One region of the Nocardiopsis sp. CA-288880 genome, then DNA from elsewhere that is predicted to be linked to it. Evidence: predicted binding sites of a transcription regulator. Region 1 holds the regulator's gene; each other region holds the start of a gene.
What was found. The regulator HrcA, encoded in region 1, represses chaperone genes, less so after heat shock. The targets are predictions, from matches to a motif close to TTGGCACTCTCNNNNNGAGAGTGCCAA.

Region 1 (5,841 bases):
GGGGGGCGTAGGGGGGCTGGCCGCCGGTCGGCTGTGCGTAGCCGGGGTGGGGCTGCTGCCCGTACGCGGGCTGGGCCCCCGAGGGCTGCCCGTACGCGGGTTGTTCGCCCGAGGGCCGGCCGTACGGGGGCTGTGCCTGGTCGGGCTGGGGGGCGTAGGGGGGCTGGCCGCCGGAGGGCTGTCCGTGGCCCGGGTGGGGCTGCTGCCCGTACGCGGGCCCGCCGTAGGGCTGCTGGGGCGGTTGTCCGTAGCCGGGCTGTCCACCGGGCTGTGCCTGGTCGGGCTGGGGGGCGTAGGGGGGCTGGCCGCCGGAGGGCTGTTCGTGGCCCGGGTGGGACTGCTGCCCGTACGCGGGCTGGGCCCCCGAGGGCTGCCCGTACGCGGGCTGGGCCCCCGAGGGCTGCCCGTACGCGGGCTGGGCCCCCGAGGGCTGCCCGTACGGGGGCTGTGCCTGGTCGGGCTGCGGGGCGTACGGGGACCGGCCGTCCGACGGCTGCCCGTACCCGGGCTGCTGCGGACGGCCCTCACCCCGGGGGTCGTGCTCCTGCTGCCCGCCGTCCGGCTGCCCGGGCTGCCGGTCCTGGTCGGGGTCCTCCGGGGACGGGGGGTTCGTCGGGGTCTCGCTCATGCTCTTCCTTGGCTCCGCTCATGAGTGGCGGTTCTTGTACTCTCGCTCGTACCGACGACCGCGCGGGGCCGGAGGCGGGCGACCGCGGCGCCGGACACCGGGTGTCCGGACCGCGCCCTGGGCAGAATCCTAGGTCCTGGGGCCGCACCGGCGCGAAAACGGCCCGGTCACGGGTGGGCGCCCCGACCCGGCGACGGGTCCCGGGGCTCGTCCGGGTGGGGCCCCGTGACGAAGTCGATGAGCTCCTCCACGCGTCCGAGCAGCGAGGGCTCCAGATCAGCATAGGTACGGACCGATCCGAGGATCCTGCGCCACGCCTCACCGGTCTCCATCCGCCACCCGAGGGCCTCGACGACGCCCTCCTTCCAGGGGCGCCCGCGCGGAACCTCCGGCCAGGCCCCGATCCCCACGGCGCCCGGCCGCACCGCCTGCCAGACGTCGACGTAGGGGTGGCCGGCGACCAGCACGTGCTCCCCGTGCACCCGCTCGGCGATCCGGCTCTCCTTGGACCCGGGGACCAGGTGGTCGACGAGGACGCCCAGGCGGCGGCCCGGGCCGGGGGAGAAGTCCGCCACGATCGAGGGCAGGTCGTCGACGCCCTCCAGGAACTCGACGGCGATCCCCTCGATGCGGAGGTCGTGGCCCCAGACCTTCTCCACGAGTTCGGCGTCGTGCGCGCCCTCCACGTAGATCCTGCTCCCGCGCGCCGTGCGCGCGGCGGCCCCGGGCACCGCCACCGAGCCGGACGCGCTCCGCAGGGGCCCCCGCGGCGCGGGCGCGGGGCGCACCAGGGTCACGGGTCTCCCGTCGAGCAGGAAGGCGGCCGGGCCGAGGTCGAACACCCTGCGGCGCCCCGCGCGGTCCTCCAGGGTCACGCTGGACCTGTCCCACGCCACGACCGCTCCGCAGAAGGCCTCGTCGGCGTCCTCCACGACCAGGTCCCGACTCAGGGCGACCTCGCGCACGGCCCCCTTACGGGGCAGCCGCCAGTCGCCTGCGAGCACGTCGCGGCCGTAGCGGCCGGTTCCCTTGGTAGCCACGGTCGTGCAGTCTACTGGGGGAGGGTGTCGGTTCATCCGCGCCGTGGCGCACGTCGCCGCGCCGGAGGGAAGATCCGGCGCCTCCGCCGGTGTTACCGCCGAGGGGTAGCCGTCCGGGTTTGCGGCCGGGCATAGAATTAGCACTGAGGACCCCGGAGTGCCAGGAGGTGGCGAGTTGCTGGACGAGCGCAAGCTCGCTGTCCTGCGAGCGGTCGTGGAGGACTTCGTCAACACGAACGAGCCCGTCGGCTCCAGGGCGCTGGCCGACCGGCACAGGCTCGGGGTCTCTCCCGCGACCATCCGCAACGACATGGTCGCGCTGGAGGAGGACGGGTACATCGCCCAGCCCCACACCAGCGCGGGACGCGTGCCCACGGACAAGGGGTACCGGCTCTTCGTCGACCGGCTCTCCTCCGTCAAGCCCCTGTCGGCGCCGGAGCGCCGCGCCATCGAGTCCTTCCTCGCCGGAGCGGTGGACCTGGACGAGATCGTCGCGCGGACCGTGCGGCTCCTCGCGCAGCTCACCCGCCAGGTCGCGATCGTGCAGTACCCGTCGCTGACCCGTTCCTCGGTCCAGCACGTCGAGCTGGTCCCCCTGGGGGGCCAGCGGGTCATGATGGTCGTGATCACCGACACGGGCAGGGTCGAGCAGCGCGTCATCGACGGCCTCGGCGAGGTCAACGGAACCGCGGTCAACGACCTGCGCTCCATGCTCAACCGCGCCATCTCCGGTCTCCACCTCGGAGAGGTGCCCGACGCGGTGGAGGACCTGCCCGCGCAGGTCCCGCCCGAACACCGCCAGATGGCGGTGGCCGTCCTCTCCGTCCTGCTGGAGAGCCTCGTCGAACGGCACGAGGAGAAGATCGTCCTCGCGGGGACGGCCAACCTCGCCGCCGTGGACTTCGCCGCCAGCCTGCGGGACGTCCTGGAGGCGCTGGAAGAGAACATGGTCCTCATCCGTTTGCTGGGTGAGGCGAAGGACCCGTCAATGCTCACGGTGCGCATCGGCGCGGAGAACTTCCACGAGGGTCTCCGGTCCACCTCCATCGTCTCGGCCGACTACGGTGTGGGAAACCAGTCGCTCGCCAAGATCGGTGTCGTGGGGCCCACCCGGATGGACTATCCGGGAACAATGGGAGCGGTACGCGCCGTGGCTCGGTATGTCGGACAGATTTTGGCAGGACAGTAACTCAGTGGCCAGAGACTATTACCAGGTTCTCGGGGTGCGTCGCGACGCGTCCAAGGACGAGATCAAGAAGGCGTACCGGAGGCTCGCGCGCGAGCTCCATCCGGACATCAACCCCGACCCCGCGACCCAGGAGCGCTTCAAGGAGGTGACCCAGGCCTACGAGGTCCTCTCCGACGAGAACAAGCGCCGGATGTTCGACATGGGCCAGGACCCCTACGCTCCCGGCGGTGGCGGCGCGGGAGGCTTCGGCGGCGGGGGCGGGTTCGCCTTCGACGACATCATGAACGCCTTCTTCGGCGGCGGCCAGCCCGGCGGGCGCGGCCCCCGGGAACGGGTCCGGCGCGGGCGCAGCATCAAGATCCGGGTCGAACTGGACCTGGTGGAGACCGCGTTCGGGGTCAGCAAGGAGATCACCTTCCCCACCGCGATCCTGTGCGAGACGTGCCAGGGCGAGGGGACCGCGGCCGGTTCGCACCGCACCACGTGCGAGATGTGCCACGGCCAGGGCGAGGTCTCCCAGGTGACGAGGTCCTTCCTGGGCCAGGTCATGACCTCCCGCCCCTGCCCGCAGTGCTCGGGCCAGGGCTCGGTCATCACCAACCCCTGCGGCGACTGCGCGGGGGAGGGCCGGGTGCGCGAGAAGGTCACCCGTACCGTCAAGATCCCGGCCGGCGTCGACGACGGCACCCGGATCCAGCTCGCCGGAGAGGGCGAGGTCGGCCCCAACGGCGGCCCGCGCGGCGACATCATCCTGGAGATCATCCAGCGTCCCCACCCGACCTTCGAGCGGCGCGGCGACGACCTGCACTGCACGGTGACGGTCCCCATGACGGCCGCCGCGCTGGGCGCGTCCTTCGCCTTCGACACCCTGGACGGGACCGAGAACATCGATCTGCGGCCGGGCACCAACTCCGGCCACGTCATCACCCTGTCCAACAAGGGCGTCACGCACCTGGACGGGGGAGGCAGGGGCGACCTGCGCATCCGCGTCGACGTGGAGACCCCGGGCAAGCTCGACGAGGAGCAGGAGAACCTCCTCCGCAAGTTCGCCGAGCTGCGCGGCGAGGACCAGTCCCCGGGGCGGTTCAGCCCCGGGCACGGCGGCCTCTTCGCCAAGCTCCGCGACGCCTTCGGCGCGAAGTGACACCCCCCGTCTTCCTGGTCGGGACCGCCGCGCTGGCGGCCGACCGGGTGACGGTGGACGGCCCCGAGGGGCACCACGCCGCCGTCGTGCGGCGCATCAGGGAGGGCGAGACCGTCGACCTGTCCGACGGTCTCGGCCTGCGTGCCCGGTGCACGGTGTCCGCCGTGGGCAGGGACCACGTCGTCTGCACGGTGGTGGAGCGCCGGGAGGAACCCGCGCCGCGTCCCCGCCTGACCGTGGTCCAGGCGCTGCCCAAGGGCGACCGCGGCGAACTGGCCGTGGAGATGATGACCGAGGCCGGGGTGGACACGATCGTGCCCTGGGCCGCCGAGCGCTCCGTCACCCGATGGAAGGGCGACCGGGCGGCCAAGGCGCTGGCCAAGTGGCGGGCCACCGCGAGGGAGTCGGCCAAGCAGGCGCGGCGGGGGCGGCTGCCCCTGGTCGAGGACCTCGCGGACCGGTCCGCCGTGGCCGGGCTGCTGTCCGGAGCCGACCTGGGCGTGGTCCTGCACGAGGACGGGGCCGGACGCCTGGCCGAACTGGACCTGCCCTCGGGCGACGGTCCGGGGATCGTCGTGGTGGTCGGCCCCGAGGGAGGGTTCTCCGACGCCGAGCTCGGCGCGTTCACCGAGGCGGGCGCCGTGCGGGCCCTGCTGGGACCGAGCGTGCTGCGCACCTCCACCGCGGGGGTCGCCGCCCTGGCGGTGCTCCAGGCGCGCACCGGGCGCTGGTAGCGGCGAGGGGCACGGGGCCGGGAGCGGGCGCACCGCCGACGGGACGACGGAGGCGGCCGGGGGAGGGATCCCCCGGCCGCCTCCGTCGTCGGACCCGGCGCGCCGGGCCCGCGTGTCACTCCCCGGGCACGGCCCGGTTGCTGGTGGCGTCGCCGCCGGTGCTGCCGGAACCGCCGCCGGAGGTCTCCTCACCGCCGCCGCCGGCCCCCTCGTCCCCGGCGCCGGAGCCGGGGGCCTCCCCGCCACCGCCGCTGCCGCTCTCGTCACCGCCGCCGGCCTCGCCGTCGGTCGGCTCCTCGCTCGGGTCGCACTCCTCCTCGGAGGCGGAGGCGCTGTCGTCCTTCTCCTCCGCGGAGGCGCTGGGGGAGGGCGCCGGCCCGTCCGCGGGGGGAGAGCAGGTGGACGCGGTCTCGACGCCCTCCTCGGCCGGGTCCTCGTCCTCGCCGGAGCTGGGCGGGCTCTCGGGGTCCCGCGGCGGCTCCGCCGGCTGCTGCGTGCTCCCCTCGGTGGAGTCGGAGGACGGGTCGGGGGCGGCCACGCCGCCGCCGTCCGCGTCGTGCTCGGGAGGGGCGCCGTGGCGGTCGGCCCCCGCCGGGACGAACTCCAGCACCTGGTCGCGGACCTGGGGGCTGGACACGACCACGGAGGCGGCGATCATCACGGCCCCCGCCACCGCCGCCACCGGTCGTAGCCAGGGCAGGCCGAACCAGGCGAAGCCGCGGTTGCGCTCGGTGCGCTCGCGGATCAGGTTCAGGGCCTCCGGAGAGGGCTCCACCGTGCTCGCCTCGGCCATGAGGACCTGGCGCAGCCGGTCCTCGAAGGCGTCTTCGGTCGGATCTGTCGGACCGGTCATGTCGTCTGCTCCAGAACAGAGCGGAGCGAGGAGATGCCACGGGACGTGTGGCTCTTCACCGCGCCCCGGCTGATCCCCATGGCGTCCGCGATCTGAGCCTCTGACAGGTCGCCGTAGTACCGGAGCACGATGGCCTCTCGCTGACGGGTGGGTAGTTTGCGCAGGGCACGGATGACCGCCTCCCGCTCCAACAGGTTCAGGGCGCCGTGTTCGGCACTGGGCGCGTCGGGGAGGGCCTTGGGGGCGTGCTTCT
Region 2 (5,841 bases), 2.6 Mb from region 1:
ACCCTGTGTCGCGGGCGGCGGAGTCCGCCTGCCCGTGTGTTCCTGGCCGCTGCGCGGTAGCGCCCCCCCGGGCGCCTGCATCCGTCACGTTAGGAATGATGCCCCCACTGCGGGACCCAACCGCTCCAATCGCCAACTACGGAATGGTCACGTTTTGGGAAAAACGTCCGAAAACGCCACACACTCCAGAGGGAAAAGAGGGGCTCACGTGGTAGTGCGCGGGGGCGGGACACCGACGTGTCCCGCCCCCGGGCCGGATTCGCACCCGACCCGTCACCGGGTCCGGGGCGTGGGGTCAGTGACCGTGGCCGTGGCCGTGGTCGTCCGCCTCCTCCTCGGGCTTGTCCGCCACCAGGACCTCGGTGGTCAGGAGCATGCCCGCGATGGACGCGGCGTTCTGGACGGCGGAGCGGGAGACCTTGACCGGGTCCAGGATGCCCTGGGCGGTCAGGTCGCCGTAGGTGCCCTTGGCGGCGTTGTAACCGTGGCCGACCTCCAGCTCGGAGATCCGGTGGGTCACGACGTAGCCCTCGGCGCCCGCGTTCTCCGCGATCCACCGGGCGGGCTCGACCAGGGCGCGGCGCACGATCGCCACACCGGTGGCCTCGTCGCCGGTCAGCCCGAGGTCGTCCAGGGCGGACGCCGCGTGCACCAGGGAGGCCCCGCCGCCGGCGACGATGCCCTCCTCGATGGCCGCGCGGGTCGCCGAGATGGCGTCCTCCAGGCGGTGCTTCTTCTCCTTGAGCTCCACCTCGGTGGCGGCGCCGACGCGCAGGACGGACACGCCGCCCGCGAGCTTGGCCAGGCGCTCCTGGAGCTTCTCGCGGTCCCAGTCGGAGTCGCTCGCCTCGATCTCCTTGCGGATCTGGCGCACGCGGTCGTCGATCTCGGACTGCTCGCCCGCACCGTCCACGATGGTGGTCGCGTCCTTCGTGATGACGGTGCGGCGGGCGCTGCCCAGCGCGTCGAGTTCGGCGTTCTCCAGGGTCAGGCCGACCTCCTCGGCGATGACCTGGCCGCCGGTGAGGACGGCGATGTCCTGGAGCATGGCCTTGCGGCGCTCGCCGAAGCCGGGCGCCTTGACGGCGGCGACGTTGAGCGTGCCCCGGATCTTGTTGAGCACCAGGGCGCCCAGCGCGTCGCCGTCGATGTCCTCGGCGATGATCAGGAGCGGCTTCTTGCTCTGGACGACCTTCTCCAGCAGGGGCAGCAGCTCGTTGAGGCTGCTGATCTTCCCCTGGTTGATGAGGATGAGGGCGTCCTCCAGCACCGCCTCCTGGCGGTCGCCGTCGGTGACGAAGTAGGGCGAGACGTAGCCCTTGTCGAACTGGAGCCCCTCGGTGAAGTCGAGGTCCATCCCGAAGGTGGGGGCCTCCTCCACCGTGATGACGCCGTCCTTGCCGACCTTGTCGAACGCCTCGGCGATCAGGTCGCCGATCTGGGCGTCCTGGGCGGAGTTGGTCGCCACGTAGGCGATGTCCTCGCGCTCCTCGACGGGGCGGGCGCGCTCCAGGAGGATCTCGGAGACGCGGGCGGCCGCGGCGTCGATGCCCCTCTTGAGGGCGAGCGGGGAGGCGCCGGAGGTGACGCTGCGCAGACCCTCGCGGACCAGGGCCTGGGCCAGGACGGTCGCGGTGGTGGTGCCGTCACCGGCGGCGTCGTTGGTCTTGGTGGCGACCTCCTTGACCAGCTGGGCGCCCAGGTTCTCGTACGGGTCGTCCAGCTCGATCTCACGGGCGACGGTCACGCCGTCGTTCGTGATGGTGGGGGCGCCGAACTTCTTGTCGATGACGACGTTGCGGCCGCGCGGACCGAGCGTCACCTTGACGGCGTTGGCGAGGCGGTCGACGCCCCGCTCGAGGGCGCGGCGGGCGTCGTCCTCGAACTCCAGGATCTTCGGCATGTGGGTGCTTCCTCTTGAGGCTCGTATAAAACGAGCATCCCGCCCCGCCCGGCGTTATGCCGACCGGTGCGGGATGCCTGGCTCCGAGCCCGGTGGACCGGGCCCCGTCGAGACCTACTTCTCGACGACCGCGAGCAGGTCGCGGGCGGAGAGGACCAGGTACTCCTGGCCGTCGTACTTGACCTCGGTGCCGCCGTACTTGCTGTAGAGGACGACGTCGCCGACCTTCACGTCCAGCGGGATGCGCTTGTCGCCCTCGTCGTCCCAACGGCCGGGGCCCACGGCGAGGATCTCGCCCTCCTGGGGCTTCTCCTTGGCGGTGTCCGGGATGACCAGACCGGAAGCGGTGGTCTGCTCGGCCTCCAGCGTCCTGACCACGACGCGGTCCTCGAGCGGCTTCAGCACGGTCTTGGTGGCGGTCGACACGGTGTGACCTCCCCCTTCAAGGTTTCGGTGTACTGGCTCCGGTCCGCGCTGGCACGCGGACCGACTGCGAAAAAGGGGCGACAGAGGCGGCCTGTCGTCGCGGGTGCCAGACCGGCGTCGTCGCGATTAGCACTCTACCCCTGAGAGTGCCAGAATGGAAATGCGACCGTGACCCCCGGTCGGGGACTTCCGTGAGGAGCCGGACATCCGGCCCCGCGCCGCGGCGGCCCCACGACGCGCGGGGCGTCCGGGTCCGCCGACGCAGACCGCCCTTCGATGTCCGAGGTGAACCCCATGCGCGTGCCCGCCTTCGAGGCGCTGCTCTCCGACGCGGGCCGGGAGGTGCTGGCGGGCGTCGATCCGGGGAGCGCGGTCCGGGACCAGCTCGGCACGGCGTCCCTGCTGCGGTCCGACCCGCGCGTGGCGGCCCTGGACCCTGATCTGCCCGTCTCGGATCTGGTCAACGCGCTCCTGACCCAGGTCTCCCTCCGCGAGCGCGGCCGGGCCAAGTTCGGCGACGCGGCGGGGCGGATGTTCTTCACGCCCAACGGCCTGGAGCAGTCCACCCGGCGCGTCGTGGCCGAGTACCGGGCGGGACGGACCGCCGCGGTCGCGGGGGCGGCGGGCGGCTTCGCGGGCGACCTGTGCTGCGGGATCGGCGCGGACCTGCTGGCGCTGGCCGGGCGCGGCGTCGCCGTGGAGGGCGTGGACTCCGACCCGCTGACGGTGGCGGTCGCCCGCGCCAACATCGGGGCCCTCGGACTGTCGGACCTGGCGCGGGTCCGCGAGGGCGAGGTCGGCGCGTCGGCGGCCGGCCGCTACCCGCTGCTGTTCTGCGACCCGGCCAGGCGCGGCGGGCGCGGCCGGGTGTTCGACCCGGCCGCCTACTCCCCCCCGTGGGACGTGGCGACGGGGCTGGCCGGGGCCGCGGAGGCCGCCTGCCTGAAGGCGGCTCCGGGCATCCCGCACGAGGCGCTGCCCGAGGACGCCTCCGCCGAGTGGATCTCGGTGGACGGGGAGCTCAAGGAGACGGCCCTGTGGTTCGGCGCCCTGGCGGAGGACGCGGGGGCCCGGCGGCGCGCCACGGTCCTGCACGAGCGCGAGGGCCTGCTGGCCCGGGAGGGGGCGGCCGCGCACCTGGACGCCGACCCCGGGGCGGGGCCGGCGCCCGTGGCCCCGGCCCGGCGCTACCTGTACGACCCGGACCCGGCCGTGGTGCGGTCGCACCTGGTGGCGGAGGCGGCGGCGCGGGTGGACGGCGCGCTGCTGGACGAGCGGATCGCCTACTTCACCGCGGACACGGCGGCCGTGTCGCCGCTGTGGCGGGTGCTGGAGGTGGTGGAGATGCTGCCGTTCTCCTTGAAGCGCCTGAGGTTTGCGGTGCGGGCGCTGGACGCCGGGACGGTAACGATCAAGAAACGCGGATCGGCCGTGGACACGGAGAAGCTGCGCCGTGATCTGCGGGCGTCGGGCCCGGAGTCGGTGACCGTGGTCCTCACCAGGATCGGCGACCGGCCCTTCTGCCTGCTGTGCCGCGAGGTCGGGGCCCCCTCCCCGGTGTGACCCCCCGTCGGCGGCCCGTGGGCGCCCGGGCCCCCGGTGCGCCCGGCGGCGGGGGCGGGGACCCCAGATCGTTACCTCTCTCACCCAGATCTTCCGCCGTCCCCTGGGGGCGCAGGGACCCAGGTCGTTAAACTGACGACCGCTGCAGTCCTTCCCTTCTCATGGATTCACCCGGAAGACTCGTGTGAGCGGCCCGCCCCGCGATGCGGTCGGATCTCGGGCCTTGCGCCGTACATATACGGACAGTCACACTCCAGTCACGATGGGGCGGTAACCGCCGCGGGAGCGCCGCCCGCCCGGGGACCATCGAGAACCCGACCCGTCCGGAACCGTCCACTCCCCCGCATGGGTACGGGAGCGCCAGAACCAAAGGAGCACCTCGGTGGAACAGACCAATCACAACTTCCTCAACGGGGGAGGTCAGTCCGGTGTCTCCGACCGGATGCGTGACCTGCTCTCCCAGGCCGCCCAGGAGCACGTCTCCGAGCAGAAGTCGCAGGGCGCCGTCAGCGAGGAGATGCGCCAGCGCCTCGAGGGGATGGAGTGGCTGCTCCGCGAACTGCGCGAGCGCGAGCTCACCTCCCTCGCCGAGTCCGTCACCACGGTCAACGGGCGCATCGACGACTTCCTCGCCCGCCCGCCGGAATGGGCCGAGACCCTCGCCGAGCACATCGAGGTCGTCGGCCAGCAGGTCAAGCCGCTGTCGGACATGCCCTCCCTGCGGGCCGACACCCAGCGCATCGCCGGACACCTGGACACCGTGCTCACCCGCCTCCAGCGGATGGCCGAGACCGGCGACCGGACGGCCGACCAGGTCACCGAGCTCGGTGAGCGCCTGAACGGGCTGAGCGAGACCGTGGGCGCCCGTCTGGACTCCCTCGACACCGCCCTCGCCGCGCTCACCGCCAAGGCCGACGCCGTCGAGGCGTCGCTGTCCGCCCTCTCCGAGGTCTCCGGCGAGCGGCACGGGGCCGTCGTCACCGCTCTGGCCGAGAGCCGCACCGAGCTCTCCGACTCCCTCGCCGAGGGGCGCACCGAGCTGGCCGAGGCGCTGGCCGCCGGGCGGACCGAGATCACCGGCGCCGTCGAGGCCGGGCGCGAGAGCCTGGCGGGCGTCGTCGCCGAGAGCCGCGAGGCCCTCACCGCCGCGGGCGCCGGCCTGGGCGAGACCGTCACCGCCAAGGTCGAAGAGGTCTCCGGCGAGCTGCGGGCCCTCGTGGAGGAGCGCGCCGGCGACCTCCGGGCCTCCGTCGAGGAGCGCGCCGCCGAGCTGCGCACCGAGGGCGGGGAGCGGACGGCCGAACTGCGCACCGCCCTGGAGGAGCGCACCGCCGAGCTCCGCACCGCTCTGGAGGAGCGCACCGCGCAGCAGCACGAGGCCCTGCTGGCCCGCCTCCAGGAGAACACCGGCGAGCTGGGCGAGCGCACCACCGCCCTGGCCGGGGAGCTCACCGCCCTGGCGACCGCGTCCGGCGAGCGCCACGAGGCCCTCACCGGCAAGCACGAGGCCCTGGCCGCCAAGGTCGCGGAGAGCGTCGGCTACCTCAGCACGCAGGCCGAGGAGAACCACGCCGAGGCGACCGCCGCCGTCGCCGACGTCACGGGATCGCTCGCCAAGCTGCGGGAGAACCACGAGTCGTCGCTCACCGAGCTGCGCACCCACCTGCGCCAGCGCCTGGCCGAGCTCGGCGAGGAGATGGAGCTGGGCCGTACCGAGACCCGGGAGCACGCCGAGTCCGCGTCGGAGCGGCTGCGCGAGGCCCTGGCCGAGCGCGCCGACGCCCTGGGCGCCCGGATCTCCGAGGACTCCGAGCGGGTCACCGCGGGCTTCGCGGAGCTGCGCGAGTCCGTCCGGGAGTCCGGCGACAGGCTCTCCACGGAGTCCGAGGAGCGGCACCGGACGCTGGCCGAGGCGCTCACCGAGCAGGTCGAGGCCCACCGCGGCGCGC
Region 3 (5,841 bases), 2.6 Mb from region 1:
CGACACCGGCGAGGTGACGGTCTCGGCGAGCACCGAGCCGTGCGCCCGGAGCAGGTCCAGCTCGGTGGGCTGCGGGTCGGCGATCAGTGCCAGGACGTCGGCGACGTGCTGTTCGACGCTCTTCACGGGGGTTCCTCCGTTGTCGCGGTTCCTGGGGCGGAGCGTCTCCCCTCCCTCAGGAGTTGATGCGCATCCCATTGTCACCACGTCCGGCTCCGTGTGCGCGGCCTCCCGGCGCGGCCGGGCCGTGCCGGGCCCGTGGGCGGGCGCCCCCGGCGCGGGTCAGGGGCGTCCGGCGTCCTGGCGCTCGACGAAGTCGCGCAGCCACGGCAGGAGCTCGTCCGCGAGGTCGGGCCGGCGGCAGGCGAAGTCCACCACCGTGCGGATGTAGTCGGCCTTGTTCCCCGTGTCGTAGCGGCGGCCGCGGAACAGGACGCCGTGCACGGTCCCGCCGTCCTCGGGCTTGCGCCGGGCGAGCTCGCGCAGGGCGTCGGTGAGCTGGATCTCCCCCCCGCGGCCGGGCGGGGTCTCGTGCAGGACGGGGAAGACCGCCGGATCGCAGACGTAGCGGCCGATGATCGCCCAGCGGCTCGGGGCGTGCTCCGGCGCGGGCTTCTCGACCAGGTCGGTGACGGCGACGACGTCCTCCTCGTCGGTGGGCTCGATGCCCGCGCACCCGTACAGGGAGACCTGCTCGGGCTCCACCTCCATGAGGGCGACGACGCTGCCCCCGCGCCTCTCCCGCACCTCGATCATGCGGCGCAGCAGGTCGGCCGACTCGATGAGGTCGTCACCGAGCAGCACGGCGAACGGGTTGTCGCCCACGTGCGCCTCCGCGCACAGGACCGCGTGGCCGAGCCCCCTGGGCTCCCCCTGGCGGACGTAGTGGACCTGGGCGAGGTCGCTGGACTCGCGCACCGAGCGCAGCCGGGCGTCGTCGCCCTTGGCCTCCAGTGCCTCCTCCAGCTCGTAGGCCCTGTCGAAGTGGTCCTCGATGGAGCGCTTGCTGCGTCCCGTGATCATCAGGACGTCCTTGAGGTCGGCGGCGACCGCCTCCTCCACGACGTACTGGATCGCGGGCTTGTCCACGATCGGCAGCATCTCCTTGGGCGTGGCCTTGGTCGCGGGGAGGAACCGCGTGCCCAGGCCGGCCGCGGGCACGACCGCCTTGGTGACGGGCGCGGACGCGGAGGGTCGCTTCTGCTCGGTGGCGTCGTTCATGTCGGCACTTTAGGACAGTCCCCGGCCGTCCCGGCGCCCCGACGCCCGGCCGGGCGCCAAGAAGTCCCCGCTCTTTCGGGCGGCGGAGCGCAAACCGCCACCGGGCGTTCACCGCGCCGGGCAGGCTCCGCCGGACGCGCCCGGACCGTCCCGGCGGGGGCGGCCCCTCGCCGCCCGGTCCGCCCCGCTGCCACACTGGCCCCATGAGCGGGAGCAGCGGTGACGGCGGTCCGTCGGAGAAGGCCCGGCTGCGCGGGGACGTCCTCGCCCGGCGGCGGGCCCGGGGCGCGGAGGAGCGCGCGCGGGTCGGATCGGCGGTCCGGGACACCCTGATGGGCGTCCCGTGGCTCGCCATGGGCGGGACGGTCGCGTGCTACTACTCCGTCGGAGGGGAGCCCGGCACCCGCAAGCTGGTGACGGCCCTGTGGAAGCGCGGCACGTACGTGCTGCTGCCCGTGTTCCTGCCCGGCGGCGACCTGGACTGGGCGGCCTTCGACGGGCCCGAGGGCCTGGCCCCGGCCGGGCACGGCCTGGTGGAGCCCACCGGGCACCGCTACGGCCCCGGGGCGCTCGCCCGGGCGGACGCCGTGGTCTGCCCCGCCCTCGCCGTGGACCGGAGCGGGAACCGGCTCGGCCGGGGCGCCGGCTGCTACGACCGCGCACTCGCGCACAAGGGCCCGCACACCCCGGCGATCGCCCTGGTGCACGACGACGAGCTCGTGGACTCCCTGCCCGCCGAGCCGCACGACCGGCCGGTGGACGCCGTCCTCACACCCGGCGGCGGCCTGCGCGTGTTCGCGGGCGGGGTGTGGCCCGGAGGACGCGACACCGTGTGACGCGGGTCCTCCCCGCGGGGGCGCCCCCGCGGGGAGGACCGGTCCGGGAGCGGGGCCCGCGCGGTCGGCCGGGGCGTCCTTCCCGGCCCGTGACGGCGGGGATTATCCCGCCCGGGCCGGGCGTTGTCCCTGGCGGTCGCGCCCCGGCGACGCCACCGTTCCGGCACCTGGGCCGCTGCCGCGCGCGCTCGGCGCGAGGTGCTGTCGCGGCTCCGGTCGGCGAGCGCGTACTATTTAGCAGTCAAAGGGCGAGAGTGCCAGCAAGGAGGACCCGGAACAGTGCCTACGTACCAGTACGCGTGCACCGAGTGCGGCGCCCAGATGGAGGTCGTGCAGAGCTTCAGCGACGACGCGCTGACCGTCTGCCCCGAGTGCGAGGGACGCCTGCGCAAGGTGTACTCCGCCGTGGGGATCGTCTTCAAGGGCTCCGGCTTCTACCGCACCGACAGCGGCAAGACCTCCAACAGCTCCGTCCTGACCGGGTCCAACGCCGGTTCCGGCGACGGCAAGGACTCCGGTTCCTCCGAGTCCGGCGGCACCGCCTCCTCCGGCACGGACGCCAAGAGCTCCTCCGGCGACTCGGGCTCCAAGGCGGGCACCGGCGCCGGCACGAGCACCAGCACCAGCACCAGCACGACCAGCAGCACCGCCGCCGCGGCGGGTTAGCCGCAGGGCCGTTGACCGACGCAGCGCCGCCGAACACTCGGCGGCGCTCGGCACGTCCGGCCTGTGGACAACGGCCGCACGGCCCCGCCGCGGCCTAGCGTTGGAACATGACCAGCGCACCACCCCCCTACCGGCACCGCCGGGCGCTCACCCGCCTGCTGGACCGGCACCGGCGCGTCGTCGCCGCCCTCCTCGCGGCCGCCGCGCTCCTCGGCGCCGTGCTGGCGGTACGCCCGCCTCCGGAGCCGACCGGCCTCGTCCTCGTCGCCGCGAGGGACCTCGACGCCACGTCACCGCTCGCCGCGGACGACCTCGCCCCGCGCCCCCTGCCCTCCGACGCGGTGCCGGACGGCGCGCTCCCGGCCGACACGGAGGCGGCGGGCCTCTCCCTCACGTCCCCGGTGCGCCGGGGCGAGGTGATCACCGACGCCCGCCTCTCCGACCCTCCCGCGGGCCCGTACGGGCCCGGCCTGGTGGCCGTCCCCGTACGGGTCTCCGACCCCGGTGCGGTCGGGCTCCTCTCCCCCGGCAGCCGGGTGGACGTCCTCGCCGCGGGGAGCCCCGACGAGTTCGCCCCGGTGCGCGCGGGGCCCGCCGTGGAGGTGGTCAGCGACCGCCCCGTCCTCGCCCTTCCGGCCGAGTCCGACCGGGGAGGCGGGGGAGGCGCGCTGATCCTCATCGCCGCGACGCCCGCGGAGGCCCGGAGCCTGGCGGGCCACGCCACGGCGTCACGCCTGTCCATCACCATTCGCGGTTGACCGATGACGTGTGGTGGTGAAAGCTGGCGGGCGCCGGTGAGCGCCCCTCGGACGCCCCGGCTCTCCCACACACATCGAGTACGTAGGGCTGTTCCATGGAAGGCTTCAAGAAGTTCCTGCTCCAGGGAAACCTGGTGCAGCTGGCGGTCGCGGTCGTGATCGGCACGGTCTTCGCCAACCTCATCACCGCGTTCACCGAGGGGTTCATCACCCCGCTGATCGGGATCTTCGGCGGCATCCCCACGTTCGGGGACCTCTACTTCGAGATCAACGGCAGCCGGTTCATGTACGGCTCGTTCATCGACGCCCTGATCTCGTTCCTGATCACCGCCGCGGTCCTGTACTTCCTGATCGTCCTGCCGCTCGGCAAGCTCATGGAGAGGTTCGTCAAGGCCGAGGAGGCCACCACCCGCGCCTGCCCCTACTGCTGCGTCGACATCGACAAGAAGGCGTCCCGGTGCTCCCACTGCACGAGCGAGGTCGCGCCGGAGACCGTCTGACCGCTCCGGGGCCGCGGACCGTCCGGTCCCCGCGGGCCCCGGGGCCGCCCGGCCGTTCCCGGACCGGGGCACGGCCCCTCCTCCCGGCCGCGCGGGAGGCCGTGAACGGCCCGGACACGGGTCGGGGGCGGCCCGTACGGGCCGCCCCCGGGGGTCATCCGCTGTACTCCCAGTGCCAGGGCTCGAAGGGGCTGGACTTCGCCCAGGCGGGATGGTGCCAGCCGAAGTCGGCCCCGTTGGTCTCCATCCAGTTCCAGCGCTCGGACCTGAAGTTCTGGATCCCGCAGCCCAGGTCGATCGCCTGCCCCAGGCCGTGGTTGCTCGTGCCGGGGACGGCGGCGAAGCCGGGCGGCTCCTGCGCGTAGACGCGGTGCTGGTTGGGCAGGTCGCGGTAGGCGCTGGTGATGCAGATGTTCTCGCCGAACTCCGCCACGTACCTCATGTTGAGTTCGAGGAAGTCGACCGCGGCGTCGGCGCGCAGCTGCTTGTCGTCGTACAGGTCGCACAGGGCGTCGGACGGCAGCAGGCCGTTGGGCGAGCCGTTCGCCCTCGACGCCGCGGAGGGGTCGCAGTCCGCGGCGGCCATGTAGGCGTCCGGGTCGATGCCCCGGTCCTCCAGCTCCTGGACGAGCTCGTTCATGCTCGTCTCGGACTGCTCGCGCAGCTCCTCGACCTCCGCCGCGAGCTCCACCTGTTCCAGCTGGGTGGTGGTCTGGAGCTCCTGCGCCTGGCTCGCCAGCCCGACCTGCTCCTCGCGGAGGTCGGTGGCGTCCTGGATGAGCGCCTGGTTGTTCTCCGAGATCTTCGCCGCGTAGGACTGCGTCTGGAGGTCGTCGTCGAGCGTGCCCGACGTCAGCATGGTGAGCAGGCCGCCGTCGGGCTGCTGGTACAGGGTGCTGGCGAGGGTCGCCAGGGGCTCGCGCATCTCGCCGAGTTCGAGCTCGGTCTGCTGGAGCTCGTGGAGCGTGGAGACCAGCTCCTCCTGGGCGGCCTCCAACTCCTCCTGGCGCTCGACGTGGCGGTCGGTGGCCTCCTCCAGCTCCTGCGAGGACGCCTCCGCCCGCTCGCGGAACTCGTCCAGGTCGGCCGCGGCCGGCGACAGCGCGGCGGGGTGGACGGGGACGACGAGCAGGGCGGTGACCAGCACGAGCGTCAGCGCCTGGACGCAACGGACACGCTGGAACGCCGCGAACGCGGTGAGCGCCCCGCCGCCATCCGGTACGCGGGACCTGCGCCGCGCCGGATCAGAAGTGAACGGCACGAATGATCCTCCGGCTGCTTTTCCTCGAACACCTACCCGTGACCGCAAGGAACGTACTACATGTCCACATGCGGACACACGGAACCGTTGCGCCGGAGGAAGCGGACGCGGTGCGGGCTCGCGCCCGTCTCGCCGCCGTCTTCCCCGGCCGTCGGTGAAGTACCTGGTCATCACTGTGCGGGCCTCACTCCGACCCGCCCTTCAGGGCGATCGGCGCACATATCCGGCCATGACGCACCACGCGTCATGAACAACGTCACAACGCGCCAGGACAACCAATCGTAGGTCAGCGTACTCCGCCATGCACGCAGAGTCCCCCAGTCACACCCCGGGAACACGGTCCGACACCCCATTCACCTCTATCCTGGGTTAGGCTTGGCCCTGTGACGGGGCAACGCATACCTCCGTCAGACCCATGGCTCCATAGCTCAGGGGATAGAGCACCGCTCTCCTAAAGCGGGTGTCGCAGGTTCGAATCCTGCTGGGGCCGCACGGTGTGAACCGGGGCTTCTCCTTCGGGAGGGGCCCCGTTCCGCTTCCGGGGCCCGCTCCGGGTCGCGATCCGCCCGGCCCGCGGACCCCTGTCGGCCGTCGCGCAG

Region 2: the regulator HrcA is predicted to act here: its motif matches at 2,456-2,482, upstream of groES (co-chaperone GroES).
Region 3: the regulator HrcA is predicted to act here: its motif matches at 2,292-2,318, upstream of ACQPYD_RS03515 (FmdB family zinc ribbon protein).

Annotation. Positions count from the first base shown of each region.
Region 1 covers NZ_CP192105.1:5,796,315-5,802,155, reverse strand. The annotation lists gene ACQPYD_RS25125 (DUF3097 domain-containing protein) at 796-1,668, opposite strand; gene hrcA (heat-inducible transcriptional repressor HrcA) at 1,844-2,857, shown strand; gene dnaJ (molecular chaperone DnaJ) at 2,862-4,001, shown strand; gene ACQPYD_RS25110 (16S rRNA (uracil(1498)-N(3))-methyltransferase) at 3,998-4,735, shown strand; gene ACQPYD_RS25105 (hypothetical protein) at 4,851-5,588, opposite strand; gene ACQPYD_RS25100 (SigE family RNA polymerase sigma factor) at 5,585-5,841, opposite strand, start outside.
Region 2 covers NZ_CP192105.1:851,968-857,808, reverse strand. The annotation lists gene ACQPYD_RS03880 (sigma-70 family RNA polymerase sigma factor) at 1-1, opposite strand, end outside; gene groL (chaperonin GroEL) at 296-1,903, opposite strand; gene groES (co-chaperone GroES) at 2,018-2,329, opposite strand; gene ACQPYD_RS03865 (THUMP-like domain-containing protein) at 2,624-3,892, shown strand; gene ACQPYD_RS03860 (hypothetical protein) at 4,275-5,841, shown strand, end outside.
Region 3 covers NZ_CP192105.1:774,754-780,594, reverse strand. The annotation lists gene glp (molybdotransferase-like divisome protein Glp) at 1-126, opposite strand, end outside; gene galU (UTP--glucose-1-phosphate uridylyltransferase GalU) at 283-1,221, opposite strand; gene ACQPYD_RS03520 (5-formyltetrahydrofolate cyclo-ligase) at 1,425-2,057, shown strand; gene ACQPYD_RS03515 (FmdB family zinc ribbon protein) at 2,337-2,723, shown strand; gene ACQPYD_RS03510 (SAF domain-containing protein) at 2,831-3,481, shown strand; gene ACQPYD_RS03505 (MscL family protein) at 3,577-3,981, shown strand; gene ACQPYD_RS03500 (D-alanyl-D-alanine carboxypeptidase family protein) at 4,136-5,242, opposite strand; tRNA gene ACQPYD_RS03495 (tRNA-Arg) at 5,660-5,732, shown strand.